DNA from 2 places in the Streptomyces sp. NPDC050164 genome. Region 2 is predicted to be linked to the other one. Evidence: riboswitches for the same ligand, from Rfam matches in the RefSeq annotation. Region 2 holds a riboswitch; the other holds the start of a gene.

Region 1 (6,773 bases), on a different contig from region 2:
CCTCGTACGAGTCGTCGGGCGGCGGGGTCTTCGTGCTGCGGCGGGCCATCGCTGCCGGCTCCTTGCTGAAGCGTTGAACGAGATCTGACGCCGACCATTGTGGACCGCCGCACTGACAACCGGGACCAGGACCCGGTCTACGGCCTCCCCGGCAGGGGTTCGCACGCGGGCCGCGGGTGCCGCTCGCCGGACCGCGGCGGCGGCCGGGACCCCGTCTCAGGACTGCCGCGGACCGGCCTGTCCGAGGTCTTTCGCCCGCCGCCCGCCCGGCTCCGGGCCGCCTGCCGTGCGCCGAGATCACCGCGCGCGGAACGCCGCGGTGCCGGGCCCCCGGCCAGGCACGCTGTCACCACCGCACACCGCCCCCGGCCGCTTCCCCCTCTCGCTCTGCGCGTACGCCCCCCGGGAACTTCACCAGGGCCCCGCACGCTTGCATACAGTGGCAGGACTCGCCAGGAAAAACCGCGGTTTGAACGACCGCGCCGCGATCGAAGGGACGTACATGCCCATGGGTCACACGGCCACAGCCCAGGCAGGCTCCGGGGGCCTGACAGCGACCGAGCACCGCCTGGCCAACGGCCTGCGCGTGGTGCTCTCCGAGGACCACCTGACCCCGGTCGCGGCGGTGTGCCTCTGGTACGACGTGGGCTCGCGCCACGAAGTCAAGGGGCGTACCGGCCTGGCTCACCTTTTCGAGCACCTGATGTTCCAGGGTTCCGCCCAGGTGAAGGGCAACGGCCACTTCGAGCTCGTCCAGGGCGCGGGCGGCTCGCTGAACGGCACCACCAGCTTCGAGCGGACCAACTACTTCGAGACCATGCCCGCCCACCAGCTGGAGCTCGCCCTCTGGCTGGAGGCCGACCGCATGGGCTCCCTGCTGGCCGCGCTCGACGACGAGTCGATGGAGAACCAGCGGGACGTCGTCAAGAACGAGCGCCGGCAGCGCTACGACAACGTTCCCTACGGCACCGCCTTCGAGAAGCTGACCGCCCTCGCCTACCCGGAGGGCCACCCCTACCACCACACCCCGATCGGCTCGATGGCCGACCTGGACGCGGCCACCCTGGAGGACGCGCGCGCGTTCTTCCGCACCTATTACGCGCCGAACAACGCCGTGCTCTCCGTCGTCGGTGACATCGACCCGGAGCAGACCCTGGCCTGGATCGAGAAGTACTTCGGCTCCATCCCCGGCCACGACGGCAAGCCCGCGCCCCAGGACGGCACGCTGGCGGAGATCATCGGCGAGCAGCTGCGTGAGGTCGTCGAGGAGGAGGTCCCGGCGCGCGCCCTGATGGCCGCCTACCGGCTGCCGCACGACGGCACGCGCGCGTGCGACGCGGCCGACCTGGCCCTCACCGTCCTCGGGGGCGGCGAGTCCTCCCGCCTGTACAACCGCCTCGTGCGGCGGGACCGTACGGCCGTGGCGGCCGGCTTCGGCCTGCTGCGGCTGGCCGGGGCGCCCTCCCTGGGGTGGCTGGACGTGAAGACGTCCGGTGACGTGGAGGTCCCGGTCATCGAGTCCGCCATCGACGAGGAGCTCGCCCGGTTCGCCGAGGAGGGCCCCACGGCCGAGGAGATGGAGCGCGCCCAGGCCCAGCTGGAGCGCGAGTGGCTGGACCGGCTCGGCACGGTCGCCGGCCGCGCCGACGAACTGTGCCGGTACGCCGTCCTGTTCGGCGACCCGCAGCTCGCCCTGACCGCCGTGCAGCGCGTGCTGGACGTGACGGCCGAGGAGGTCCAGGAGGTCGCCAAGGCCCGCCTGCGGCCCGACAACCGCGCGGTGCTCGTCTACGAGCCGACCGCCCCGGCCGACCCCGAGGCCGAGGCCGCGGAAGGCACCGAAGACCCGGAATCCGCGGCGACCGTGGAAGCCACCGACGAGAACGAGGAGGTGGCGAAGTGACCGAGCTCGCCACGATGCAGTTCCACTCCCAGCCGCACGGGGGCGAGCCGAAGCCCTGGGCCTTCCCGGCCCCCGCGCGCGGCACGCTCGGCAACGGCCTGACGGTGCTGCGCTGCCACCGCCCCGGCCAGCAGGTCGTCGCCGTGGAGGTGCTGCTGGACGCGCCCCTGGACGCCGAGCCGGCCGGCCTCGACGGCGTGGCCACGATCATGGCCCGGGCCTTCTCCGAGGGCACCGACAAGCACTCCGCCGAGGAGTTCGCCGCCGAGCTGGAGCGCGCCGGCGCCACCCTCGACGCACACGCCGACCACCCCGGCGTCCGGCTCAGCCTGGAGGTGCCGGCCTCCAGGCTCGCCAAGGGGCTCGGGCTGATCGCCGATGCCCTCCGCGCGCCCGCGTTCGCCGACAGCGAGGTCGAGCGGCTGGTCCGCAACCGCCTCGACGAGATCCCGCACGAGCTGGCCAACCCCGGCCGCCGTGCCGCCAAGGAGCTCTCCAAGGAGCTGTTCCCGAAGGGCTCGCGCATGTCGCGGCCCCGCCAGGGCACCGAGGAGACGGTCGCCGCGATCGACTCCGGCGCCGTGCGCGCCTTCTTCGAGAGGCACGTCAGGCCCGCCACGGCCACCGTCGTGGTCGTCGGCGATCTCACCGGCATCGACCTCGACGACCTGCTCGGCGACACGCTGGGCTCCTGGACCGGCTCCGTGGCCGAGCCGCGCCCGGTGCCGCCGGTGACCGCCGACGACACGGGCCGGGTCGTCATCGTGGACCGCCCCGGCGCCGTCCAGACGCAGCTGCTGATCGGCCGGATCGGCCCGGACCGGCACGACCGCGTGTGGCCCGCGCAGGTGCTCGGCACGTACTGCCTCGGCGGCACCCTCACCTCCCGCCTGGACCGCGTGCTGCGCGAGGAGAAGGGCTACACCTATGGGGTGCGGGCCTTCGGCCAGGTCCTGAGGTCCGCCCCGGACGGGACCGGTGCCGCGATGCTCGCCATCAGCGGCTCCGTGGACACCCCCAACACCGGCCCGGCCCTCCAGGACCTCTGGACGGTGCTGCGCACCCTCGCCGCCGACGGACTGACCGACGCCGAGCGGGACGTCGCCGTGCAGAACCTGGTCGGCGTCGCGCCGCTGAAGTACGAGACCGCGGCGGCCGTCGCGAGCACGCTGGCCGACCAGGTCGAGCAGCACCTGCCCGACGACTACCAGGCCACGCTGTACCGGCAGCTCGCCGCGACCGGCACCGTGGAGGCCACCGCGGCGGCCGTCAGCGCCTTCCCGGTGGACCGGCTCGTGACCGTCCTCGTCGGCGACGCGGCGCAGATCAAGGGCCCGGTCGAGGCCCTGGGGATCGGCGAAGTCTCGGTCGTCACCGCCGAGTAGGAGCACGCGGCGCAGGGGCCCTGGTTGTCTTCTAAGGCACCAGGGCTCCTTTATGCCCGAATTGATGCGGAGGTTGCCTGTCTGCCCTGTGGGATGCGCTACAAAAACGGGGATCCGTTTGGGAATTGAAAGTGGCCCCGCTTAGGTTCGTCCGGGCTGTTCGTCAGGCAGTGCGCCGCACCCGCGGCACCGGACAGTCATCGCCGAGTCCCCGTACGGCGCGAGCCAGGGGAGCCGGGGACCCAACCGCAGTCCCTGGGGTGAATCGGACGCCCGCGCGAGCCGCGAGGGGGTCCGTAGGAGACCTTCCTGCTCCGAACCCGTCAGCTAACCCGGTAGGCGAGAAGGAAGGAAAGGACCAGCCACTCCATGGCGTTCACCCGCGCCACCGGGAAGCATCGTCGTCCCAGCCGGATGCAGCGCGGCACCGCCCGCGCGGCGGGCGTCGCGGCCCTCGCCACCACCGGTGTCATCGGCACCGTGGCCGCCCCGGCCTTCGCCACCGAGCCCGCCGTCGAGCAGACCGGCCTCACCCCAGTCGTCACCATGGGCGACAGCGTGGCCCAGCAGGTAGACGCTCAGGCCGTCGCCCAGAAGCAGGCCGCCGAGGAGGCCGCCGCCAAGAAGAAGGCCGAGGAGGCCGCCCGCAAGCGGGCCGCCGAGGCGGCCAAGGAGGCCAAGGAGGCAGCGGAGAAGGCCCGTGAGGCCAAGGAGCGCGCCGCCCGCGAGGCCGAGCGCAAGCGCCTCAACACCTTCGTGCCCCCGATCTCCGGCTCGTACGTCTCCACCGGCTACAAGTCCGGCGGCGCCGTCTGGTCCTCCGGCAGCCACACCGGCGTCGACTTCCACGCCGCCAGCGGCACCGCCGTCCACGCCGTCGGCATGGGCACGGTCGTCGAGGCCGGCTGGGGCGGTGCCTACGGCAACCAGGTCGTGATCAAGATGAACGACGGCACGTACACCCAGTACGGCCACCTGTCGTCCATCGGCGTCTCGGTGGGCCAGCAGGTCACTCCCGGCCAGCAGATCGGCCTGTCCGGCGCGACCGGCAACGTCACCGGCGCGCACCTGCACTTCGAGGCCCGTACGAGCCCCGAGTACGGCTCCGACATCGACCCCGTCGCCTACCTCCGCTCGCACGGCGTGAACGTCTGACGGCGTACCACTTCGCATCCCGAGGCCCCGGCTCCCCGAGCCGGGGCTTTCGGCGTTCGTGACGCCCGGCTGTCCAAAAAATATCCATGGATTCCGGTCCGCCGTCGGAAATTCCGGCTCATTGCAATAGAGTCACGGAACACGCGTCACTCGTCGACGTTTCACGGGGATTAAACGGAGGTCGGTCATGCGCATTCCCGCGCACTCGGTGTGCACGGCCATCCGGGACGACATCGTCGCGGGTGTCTACGAGCGGGGCAGCCGGCTGACCGAGGAACTCCTCGCCCGCCGCTACGGCGTCTCGCGCGTCCCCGTCCGGGAGGCCCTGCGCACTCTGGAGGCCGAGGGCTTCGTGGTGACCCGGCGGCACGCGGGCGCGTGCGTCGCCGAACCGACCGAGCAGGAGGCCGCCGACCTGCTGGAGATGCGGATGCTGCTGGAGCCGCTCGGCGCCGCCCGCGCCGCCCAGCGCCGCACCGAGGCCCATCTGAAGGTCCTGCGCGGCCTGGTCAGGCTCGGCCAGGAGCGGGCCCGCCGGGGCAACAGCGACGACCTGCGCTCTCTGGGCGGTTGGTTCCACGAGACGCTCGCGCAGGCCTCCGGCAGCCCCGCGCTGACCTCGATGCTCACCCAGCTCCGCCACAAGATCGCCTGGATGTACACCGTCGAGGCGCCGGCCGGTCCTGTGGAGTCCTGGACCGAGCACGGCGCGATCGTGGACGCGGTGGCGCGTGGTGACAGCGAGCGGGCGCGGGCGGTCACGGCGCTGCACGCCGAGCGCGCGACGGCCGCGCACCGGCTGCGTTTCGGCTCCGCCGGGGAGCGGGCCGAGCGTGTGAGGAACTCGCAACATCCCGTAAACACGGCGAGCCCGCGGCATTAACACGCGAGCCGTATACAAAGACCAGGTAATTCGCGGGGGATTATTTCTGCTGCCCGTGAACGGGAATTAAACGACCCGCGACCGGAAATGGCGAAGGGCTCGCCCGGTGAATTCGGACGAGCCCTTCAGGGTGCACCGGATCGGAGTGCACCGGATCAGGTGCGAAAGAATGCTCAGACGGTCTCGGGCAGTTCCTCGAGACCCGCGGAGACCAGCTTCGCCAGCCGGTCCAGGGCGGCGTCCGCGCCCTCGGCGTCGGAGGCGAGGACGATCTCCTCGCCGCCCTGGGCACCGAGGCCGAGGACGGCCAGCATGGAGGCCGCGTTGACGGGGTTGCCGTCTGCCTTGGCGATCGTCACCGGGACGCCTGCGGCCGTGGCGGCTCGGACGAAGATGGAGGCGGGGCGGGCGTGAAGGCCCTCGGCCCAGCCGACGTTGACGCGGCGCTCAGCCATGTGTTGCTGCCCTTCGGTTTTCAGGGTTGTCTAGACCAGTTTCCCATATCGTGAAGCTGCGCCGGAGCGGTCCTGACGTCCCGCCCCGGGGCGTCAGTCGGATCGCGGCCTCGACCCGACTGACGCCCTCCACAGACTGCCTCGCGCCGTTGTCGGACGCTAGGGCCTGTCGTTTGGGTCACGCCGCAGACGCGGGGTCCGAGCAGAACAGTCGCTTCCCTGCGACCTGATCCAAATGACAGACCCTAGCCGTACTCTGGGGCCCATGCAGACCTCGCCGGACCGGCACGAGTATCCCGCCCACTGGGAAGCCGACGTGGTGCTGCGCGACGGGGGTACCGCGCGCATCCGGCCCATCACCGTTGATGACGCCGAGCGCCTGGTCAGCTTCTACGAGCAGGTCTCCGACGAGTCGAAGTACTACCGCTTCTTCGCGCCGTACCCTCGCCTGTCCGCCAAGGACGTCCACCGCTTCACGCACCACGACTTTGTGGACCGGGTGGGACTCGCGGCCACGGTGGGCGGCGAGTTCATCGCCACCGTACGCTACGACCGGATCGGCGCGGACGGAACGCCCGCGTCCGCACCTGCCGACGAGGCCGAGGTCGCTTTCTTGGTGCAGGACGCCCACCAGGGCCGTGGCGTCGCCTCCGCTCTCCTGGAACACATCGCCGCCGTCGCCCGCGAGCGCGGCATCCGCCGTTTCGCCGCCGAGGTGCTGCCCGCCAACAGCAAGATGATCAAGGTGTTCACGGACGCCGGGTACACCCAGAAGCGCAGCTTCGAGGACGGCGTCGTCCGTCTGGAGTTCGACCTCGAACCCACCGACCGCTCCCTCGCCGTGCAGTACGCGCGCGAGCACCGTGCCGAGGCGCGGTCCGTGCAGCGGCTGCTCGCGCCCGGCTCGGTCGCCGTCATCGGCGCCGGGCGCTCGCCGGGCGGCGTGGGCCGAAGCGTCCTCGGCAACATCCGCGACGCCGGGTTCACCGGCC
Region 2 (6,773 bases):
ACGGCCCTGGAGTTCGCGATCCTGGCCGGGCATCTCCTCCTCTACCCCTCCGGCATCACCCAGGAGCGACGGGCCCCCGCCCCGGCACTGCCCACGGGCGGCGCCGCCCAACTGCCCACGGAGGCCAAGCCCCCGGTCGTCCTGCTCCACGGCTTCATCGACAATCGCTCGGTCTTCGTCCTGCTGCGCCGCAGCCTCGCCCAGCACGGCAGGCAGCAGATCGAGTCCCTCAACTACTCGCCGCTGACCTGCGACATACGCGCCGCGGCCGAACTGCTCGGCCGGCATATAGAGGAGGTCTGCGAGCGGACCGGCGCCCCGCAGGTCGACGTCGTCGGGCACAGCCTCGGCGGCCTGATTGCTCGTTACTACGTGCAGCGGCTCGGCGGCGACACGCGCGTGCGGACCCTCGTGACGCTCGGCACGCCGCACTCGGGCACCCGAGTGGTGCCCTTGGCCAACGCGCACCCCATCGTGCGCCAGATGCGCCCCGGCTCACCGGTGCTCGAGGAGCTCACTCGGCCGGCCCCGGGCTGCCGTACGCACTTCGTCAGCTTCTGGAGCGACCTTGACCACGTGATGGATCCGCTGGAGACGGCCTGTATCGACCATCCCGATCTGACGGTTGAGAACGTGCGCGTGACCGGCATCGGCCATCTCGCCCTGCCCGTGCACCCCGCCGTCGCCAACGGAATACGGCAGGTTCTCGACACGGCCCGCCCGGGTGAACCGTCCGCCGGCCGGACCGGCGGTCTGACGGTGGCCTGAGACTCGTCATACAGCCGGCACACAGCGTCGAAGCCTCGATCAGCCTCGAACAAACTTCGAACACAGGGCCAAACCCGTGCCCGCAGTCCGCCAAAACACGGCCGAATGCCCCTTTCCTGCGCGCGCGAAACCTGCCGAAGATTGTCGTGCCCGCGTACCGCCGGGTACAGTCGCCGCACTGCTCTGGCAGCCCCTGTTGTCGAGGCGAAAGAGAAGTTGGTGAACGACCGTCACCCGTCGGGGACCATGACCCCGGCTCCGGCTTCCGACGCCGACTCGGCGCATTACGCGTCGTACGGCACCCAGGAAGCCCAGTACGGCGACTTCACCACGTACAGCGACTACGCCGCCACGGGATTTGACACCACCGGCACCGACGGCACCGGTTTCGCCGCCACCGGCCACACCACCGCGACCTTCGCCACCGATCCCCTCTTCGGCGACATGCCGGGCACCGGCCACGACTCGGGCACGTACGACACCGGCCATTGGCCCACGGGTGCGCACGAGAACCCGCACTACGACGCGTACGCGGCCCAGCATCACGCCGGCTACGACACCGGCGTCTACGACACGACGTCCTGGACGGCCGAGCAGCAGCCGCTCTCGGTCATCCCGCCGCAGGCCACCTCCCCGGACAGCACTGGGCAGTGGGACGCCGGTGCCTGGCTCCAGCCCGACCAGTCCGGCAATCCGGCCGACCAGACCCAGCAGTGGGAATGGGGCACGCAGGCCTTCGACACCGGTGCCTACGACGCCACGCAGTGGAACACCGACGGCGCCGCCGCGCCGGCCCCCGACGCCTACGAGCAGCACGGCGAAACCTTCGAGCAGCACGAGACCGCGACGTTCGAGCAGGTCGCCTACGACGAAGCCGCCGGGGCCGCCTATCACGACCCCGCCGAGGACGGCGGCGAGCCGGTCGCCACCGGCGAACTGCCCACCGTCGCCCCGCTCCTGGACGGCCAGGAAGAGGCCGGCCAGCGCGCCGCCTCACGGGCGGCCTCGCGCGCCGGGTCCCGTTCCCGCCGCCGTACGCCCCCCAAGCGCTCGGCGCTGCTGACCATCGCGGTGCCCTCGGCATGCGTGATGGGCGTCGCGGGGATCGCCGCCGCCTCCGTCGGCAGCTTCACCGACGACGGCGCCGTGGAGGCGCAGACGACCGCGGCGGACGCGCAGCCGGTGAAACCGGCCGCGGCCAACAACAAGCTGGACACGCAGCTCCAGAGCCTCGCCGCCGGCGCCGACGACTTCGCCGACCGGGCCAGCCGTACGCAGGAGCGCATCGACCTCAAGGCCCAGCAGGCTGCCGAGCGCAAGCGGGCGGCGGAGGAGGCGGCCCGCAAGGAGCGGCTGCGCCCGAAGTTCGCCCTGCCGGTCGCCCGGCACGGACTCAGCGCCTACTACGGCCAGTCCGGCATCAACTGGATGTCCCTGCACACCGGCATCGACTTCCCCGTCTCGTACGGCACGACCGTGATGGCCGCGACCGACGGAACCGTCCGCACGCAGTGGAACAGCGCGTACGGCAACATGATGATCGTGACCGCGAAGGACGGCACGGAGACGTGGTACTGCCACCTCTCCACCTACACGGTCCCCTCCGGTACGACCGTGAAGGCCGGCGATCCGATCGCGCGCTCCGGCAACTCCGGCAACTCGACCGGCCCTCATCTGCACTTCGAGGTGCGCCCGGCCGACGGCTCGCCGATCGACCCGCTCCCGTGGCTGCGCAGCCACGGCATCGACCCGACGTAACGTCCCGGCAGCCCCCGCCCGTCGGACGAACGGGGGCTGATCTCATACGGCTACAGCTTCTCCACCGGCGCGTACCGCAGCAGCAGCCGCTTCGGCTTGGTGTCCCCGAAGTCGATGGTCGCCTCGGCGTTCCCGCCCGTGCCCTTCACCGCCACGACGGTCCCGAGCCCGAACTGGTCGTGCGTGACCCGGTCCCCGACCGCCAGCGACACGACCGGCTTCTCGGAGGTCCGGCGCGTGGCGAAACCGGACGCGCCCGACGCCGACGAACGCGAACGGGACGACGACAGCGAGGCCGCCACCCCGGAGACCGGGCCGGAGGACGCGGGCGCGGTCGCTCCCGTCCGCTTCCACTCCACGTAGGCCGGCGGGATCTCCTCCAGGAAGCGGGAGGGCGGGTTGTATGACGGCTGGCCCCAGGCGCTGCGCAGGGTGGACCGCGTCAGATACAGCCGTTCCCGCGCGCGCGTGATGCCGACGTACGCCAGGCGCCGCTCCTCCTCCAGCTCCTTGGTCTGGCCGAGGGCGCGCATGTGCGGGAAGACGCCGTCCTCCATGCCGGTCAGGAAGACGACCGGGAACTCCAGGCCCTTGGCGGTGTGCAGGGTCATCAGCGTGATGACGCCGTCGCCGTCCTCCTCGTCGGGGATCTGGTCGGAGTCGGCGACCAGTGCGACCTGCTCCAGGAAGTCGGACAGTGTCCCCTGCTCCTCCTCGCCGCGCTCCTGCTCGAACTCCATGGCGACGGCGGCGAGTTCCTGGAGGTTCTCGATCCGGGTCTCGTCCTGCGGGTCGGTGGAGGCCTGCAACTCGGCGAGGTACCCGGTGCGTTCCAGGACGGCCTCCAGCACCGTGGCCGGTCCGGCGCCGGACTCGACGATCGTACGGAGGTCCTCCATCAGCGTGTTGAACCGCTTGACGGCGTTGGTGGAGCGCGCGGCCATGCCGTACGCCTCGTCGACGCGCTTCAGTGCCTGCGGGAAGCTGATCTTCTCCCGCTGGGCGAGGGCGTCGATCATCGCCTCGGCTCGGTCGCCGATGCCCCGCTTGGGGACGTTGAGGATCCGGCGCAGCGGCACCGAGTCCTCCGGGTTGGCCAGCACGCGCAGGTAGGCCAGGACGTCCCGGACCTCCTTGCGCTCGTAGAAGCGGACGCCGCCGACGACCTTGTAGGGCAGGCCGACGCGGATGAAGACTTCTTCGAAGACACGGGACTGGGCGTTGGTGCGGTAGAAGACGGCGACGTCGCCGGCCTTCGCCTCGCCGGCGTCCGTGAGGCGGTCTATCTCGTCGGCGACGAACTGCGCCTCGTCGTGCTCGGTGTCGGCGACGTAGCCGGTGATCGTGGCGCCCGCACCCGCGTTGGTCCACAGGTTCTTGGGGCGGCGGGACTCGTTGCGCTCGATGACCGCGTTGGCCGCGCTGAGGATCGTCTGGGTGGAGCGGTAGTTCTGCTCCAGCAGGATCGTCGTCGCGTCCGGGTAGTCCTCCTCGAACTGGAGGATGTTGCGGATCGTCGCGCCGCGGAAGGCGTAGATCGACTGGTCGGCGTCACCCACCACGCACAGCTCGGCGGGCGGGATGTCGTCCGGGCCCGGCGGTAGGTCGACGGGGTACTCAAAGGTGCCGACGAGCTCCCGGACGAGGGCGTACTGGGCGTGGTTGGTGTCCTGGTACTCGTCCACCAGCACGTGGCGGAAGCGGCGGCGGTAGTGCTCTGCGACGTCCGGGAAGGCGCGGAGCAGGTTGACCGTCGTCATGATCAGGTCGTCGAAGTCGAGGGCGTTCGCCTCGCGCAGCCGCGACTGGTACATCGCGTAGGCCTGGGCGAGGGTCTTCTCGAAGCCGTCGGAGGCCTGGGCGGCGAAGTCCTCCTCGTCGATCAGCTCGTTCTTCAGATTGCTGATCTTGGCGCTGAAGGACTTCGGCGGGAAGCGCTTGGGGTCGAGGTCCAGGTCGCGGCAGACCAGGGCCATCAGGCGCTTGGAGTCGGCGGCGTCGTAGATCGAGAAGGAGGATGTGAAGCCGAGCTTCTTGCTCTCCCGCCGCAGGATGCGCACGCACGCGCTGTGGAAGGTCATCACCCACATCGCGTTCGCCCGCGGGCCGACGAGCTGCTCGACGCGCTCCTTCATCTCGCCGGCGGCCTTGTTGGTGAAGGTGATCGCGAGGATCTGGCCCGGGTGCACGCCCCGCTCGGCGAGCAGGTGGGCGATGCGGTGCGTGAGCACGCGGGTCTTGCCGGAGCCGGCGCCGGCCACGATGAGCAGCGGGGAGCCGGAGTGGACGACGGCGGCGCGCTGGTTGTCGTTCAGCCCCTCCAGGAGGGCGGCGGTGTCCACCACCGGGCGCGGGGCGCCGTCGCGGTAGTAGGCGTCCCGGTCCGGCGGCACGTCGAACTTCCCGCCGAACAGATCGTCCGGAACCGGCTCCGGAGAGTGATCGTCCTCGGGTGGCGGCGGGGGCTCGTCCGCAGGGCCCCGCTGGGCCTGGAGGTCCGCCAGGAAGCTGTCGTCAAAGAGGCTGCTCATCGCTCTCCGAGTCTAGGGCGCCCCACTGACAGCCCGCCGCCGCCCTGAGAACATCGCCGGAATGACCCCCTCGTCACCCTGCACCCCCGCATGGTCACAGCCTGCTATGGCCGTCACAATTATGACGAAGTCGTGACCAACCCCCCTCCACCGATGCCTCTCGGCGACGCTCTCGGGTAAGGTCACGAAAATGTATCGGGCATATCGCCCATCAACCTTCACAAGGGCCACACGAGTTGGCTACCGTGCGGGCAGGCCGCACGACCCCCACCGGCGAACGTCGCCGGGCCGCGCGGCCTCCGCCGAGTCCGGTATGCCGTAGCGGCAGCCGGAGCCGGGGACCCAACCGAGAACTCTGGGGTGAATCGGCCCGACTCCCTTTGCGGAGACGGCCGTAGGGCAACCCTTCCGATGTACCCGCCCGAACCCGACAGCTAACCCGGTAGGCGGAGCACGGAAGGAGTCGCCTCCCTTGGCGTCGCACCGCAAGTCGCGTCCCGCAGGTACGCGCGTCGCAGGCATACGGACCCCCGCCCTCGCAACGGCGGCCCTCACGTCCGTGGCCCTGCTCTCCCAGTCGGCCAACGCAGCCCCCGAGGCCGACGGCAAGCCGAGCCTGGAGGAAGTCGAGAAGAAGGTCGACGACCTCTACCGCCAGGCAGAGTCGGCCACCGACAAGTACAACGCGGCCAAGGAGAAGACCGCGAAGCAGCGCAAGCGCGTCGACACCCTCCTCGACGGCGTCGCGCAGCGCACCCAGAAGCTCAACGAGGCGCGGGAGAAACTGGGTTCCTTCGCCGCCGCCCAGTACCGCACCGGCGCCTCCGTCCCGGACACGGCGACGTTCCTGCTCGCGGACACCCCGCAGGACTACTTCGACCGGACCCAGCTGATGGACCGGATGACCGGCCGTCAGAAGGAAGCGGTCGACGACTACGTCACCCAGCAGTCCGAGACGATGAAGGAGCGCCAGGAGGCCACCGAGAGCCTCGAGACGCTCAACGAGACTCAGGGCGACCTGAAGACGGCCAAGGCCACCGTCCAGCGCAAGCTCGCCGACGCGCGCGAACTGCTGTCGAAGCTGACCGCCGAGGAGAAGGCGCGGCTCGCGGCGATCGAGAGGGAGAAGCAGCAGGAGGCCGCCCGCAAGGCCGACGAGCTGGCCCGGCAGCAGGCCGCGCAGCAGCAGGCGCAGGAGGAGGAGGCCGCCCAGCAGCAGGACAGCGGTTCCTCGTCGGCGGGCTCCGGCTCGTCCACCTCGACGGCCCCGGCCGACTCCTCGTACGCCACCAAGGCCGAGAAGGCGCTCGCCTTCGCCCGCGCCCAGATCGGCAAGCCGTACGTCTGGGGCGCCGTCGGCCCCGGCTCCTACGACTGCTCCGGCCTCACCCAGGCCGCGTGGAAGGCCGCCGGGGTGACCCTGCCGCGCACGACCTACGACCAGGTCGACGCCGGCACCACGGTCCCCGTCTCCCAGGCCCAGCCCGGTGACCTGGTCTTCTTCTACGACGACATCACCCACGTCGGCATCTACATCGGCAACGGGATGATGATCCACGCCCCGAAGCCCGGCACCTATGTGCGCGAGGAGTCGATCTACTACGACGGCGAGTCGTCGATCCACAGCGTGGTGCGGCCGGCCTGAGGGCCCGTACGTCACCGAGGGCACGCACGCGTGGTGGTACTCGCGTGTTTTCGAGGCGCACGCGTGCGTGC

What was found. Region 2 has a riboswitch for cyclic di-AMP ahead of ACIBNA_RS00850 (NlpC/P60 family protein). Riboswitches for the same ligand answer to the same signal wherever they lie in the genome.
Region 1: linked by a shared signal. The riboswitch ahead of ACIBNA_RS22745 (M23 family metallopeptidase) and the one ahead of ACIBNA_RS00850 (NlpC/P60 family protein) in region 2 are both predicted to bind cyclic di-AMP.

What each region holds. Positions count from the first base shown of each region.
Region 1 is NZ_JBITJK010000017.1:36,875-43,647, reverse strand. It holds gene ACIBNA_RS22760 (DNA topoisomerase (ATP-hydrolyzing) subunit A) at 1-49, opposite strand, end outside; gene ACIBNA_RS22755 (M16 family metallopeptidase) at 509-1,903, shown strand; gene ACIBNA_RS22750 (M16 family metallopeptidase) at 1,900-3,288, shown strand; cyclic di-AMP (ydaO/yuaA leader) riboswitch at 3,480-3,644, shown strand; gene ACIBNA_RS22745 (M23 family metallopeptidase) at 3,658-4,443, shown strand; gene ACIBNA_RS22740 (GntR family transcriptional regulator) at 4,631-5,326, shown strand; gene ACIBNA_RS22735 (HPr family phosphocarrier protein) at 5,500-5,781, opposite strand; gene ACIBNA_RS22730 (GNAT family N-acetyltransferase) at 6,047-6,773, shown strand, end outside.
Region 2 is NZ_JBITJK010000001.1:165,538-172,310, reverse strand. It holds gene ACIBNA_RS00865 (esterase/lipase family protein) at 1-768, shown strand, start outside; gene ACIBNA_RS00860 (M23 family metallopeptidase) at 874-2,526, shown strand; gene pcrA (DNA helicase PcrA) at 2,577-5,057, opposite strand; cyclic di-AMP (ydaO/yuaA leader) riboswitch at 5,348-5,521, shown strand; gene ACIBNA_RS00850 (NlpC/P60 family protein) at 5,530-6,702, shown strand.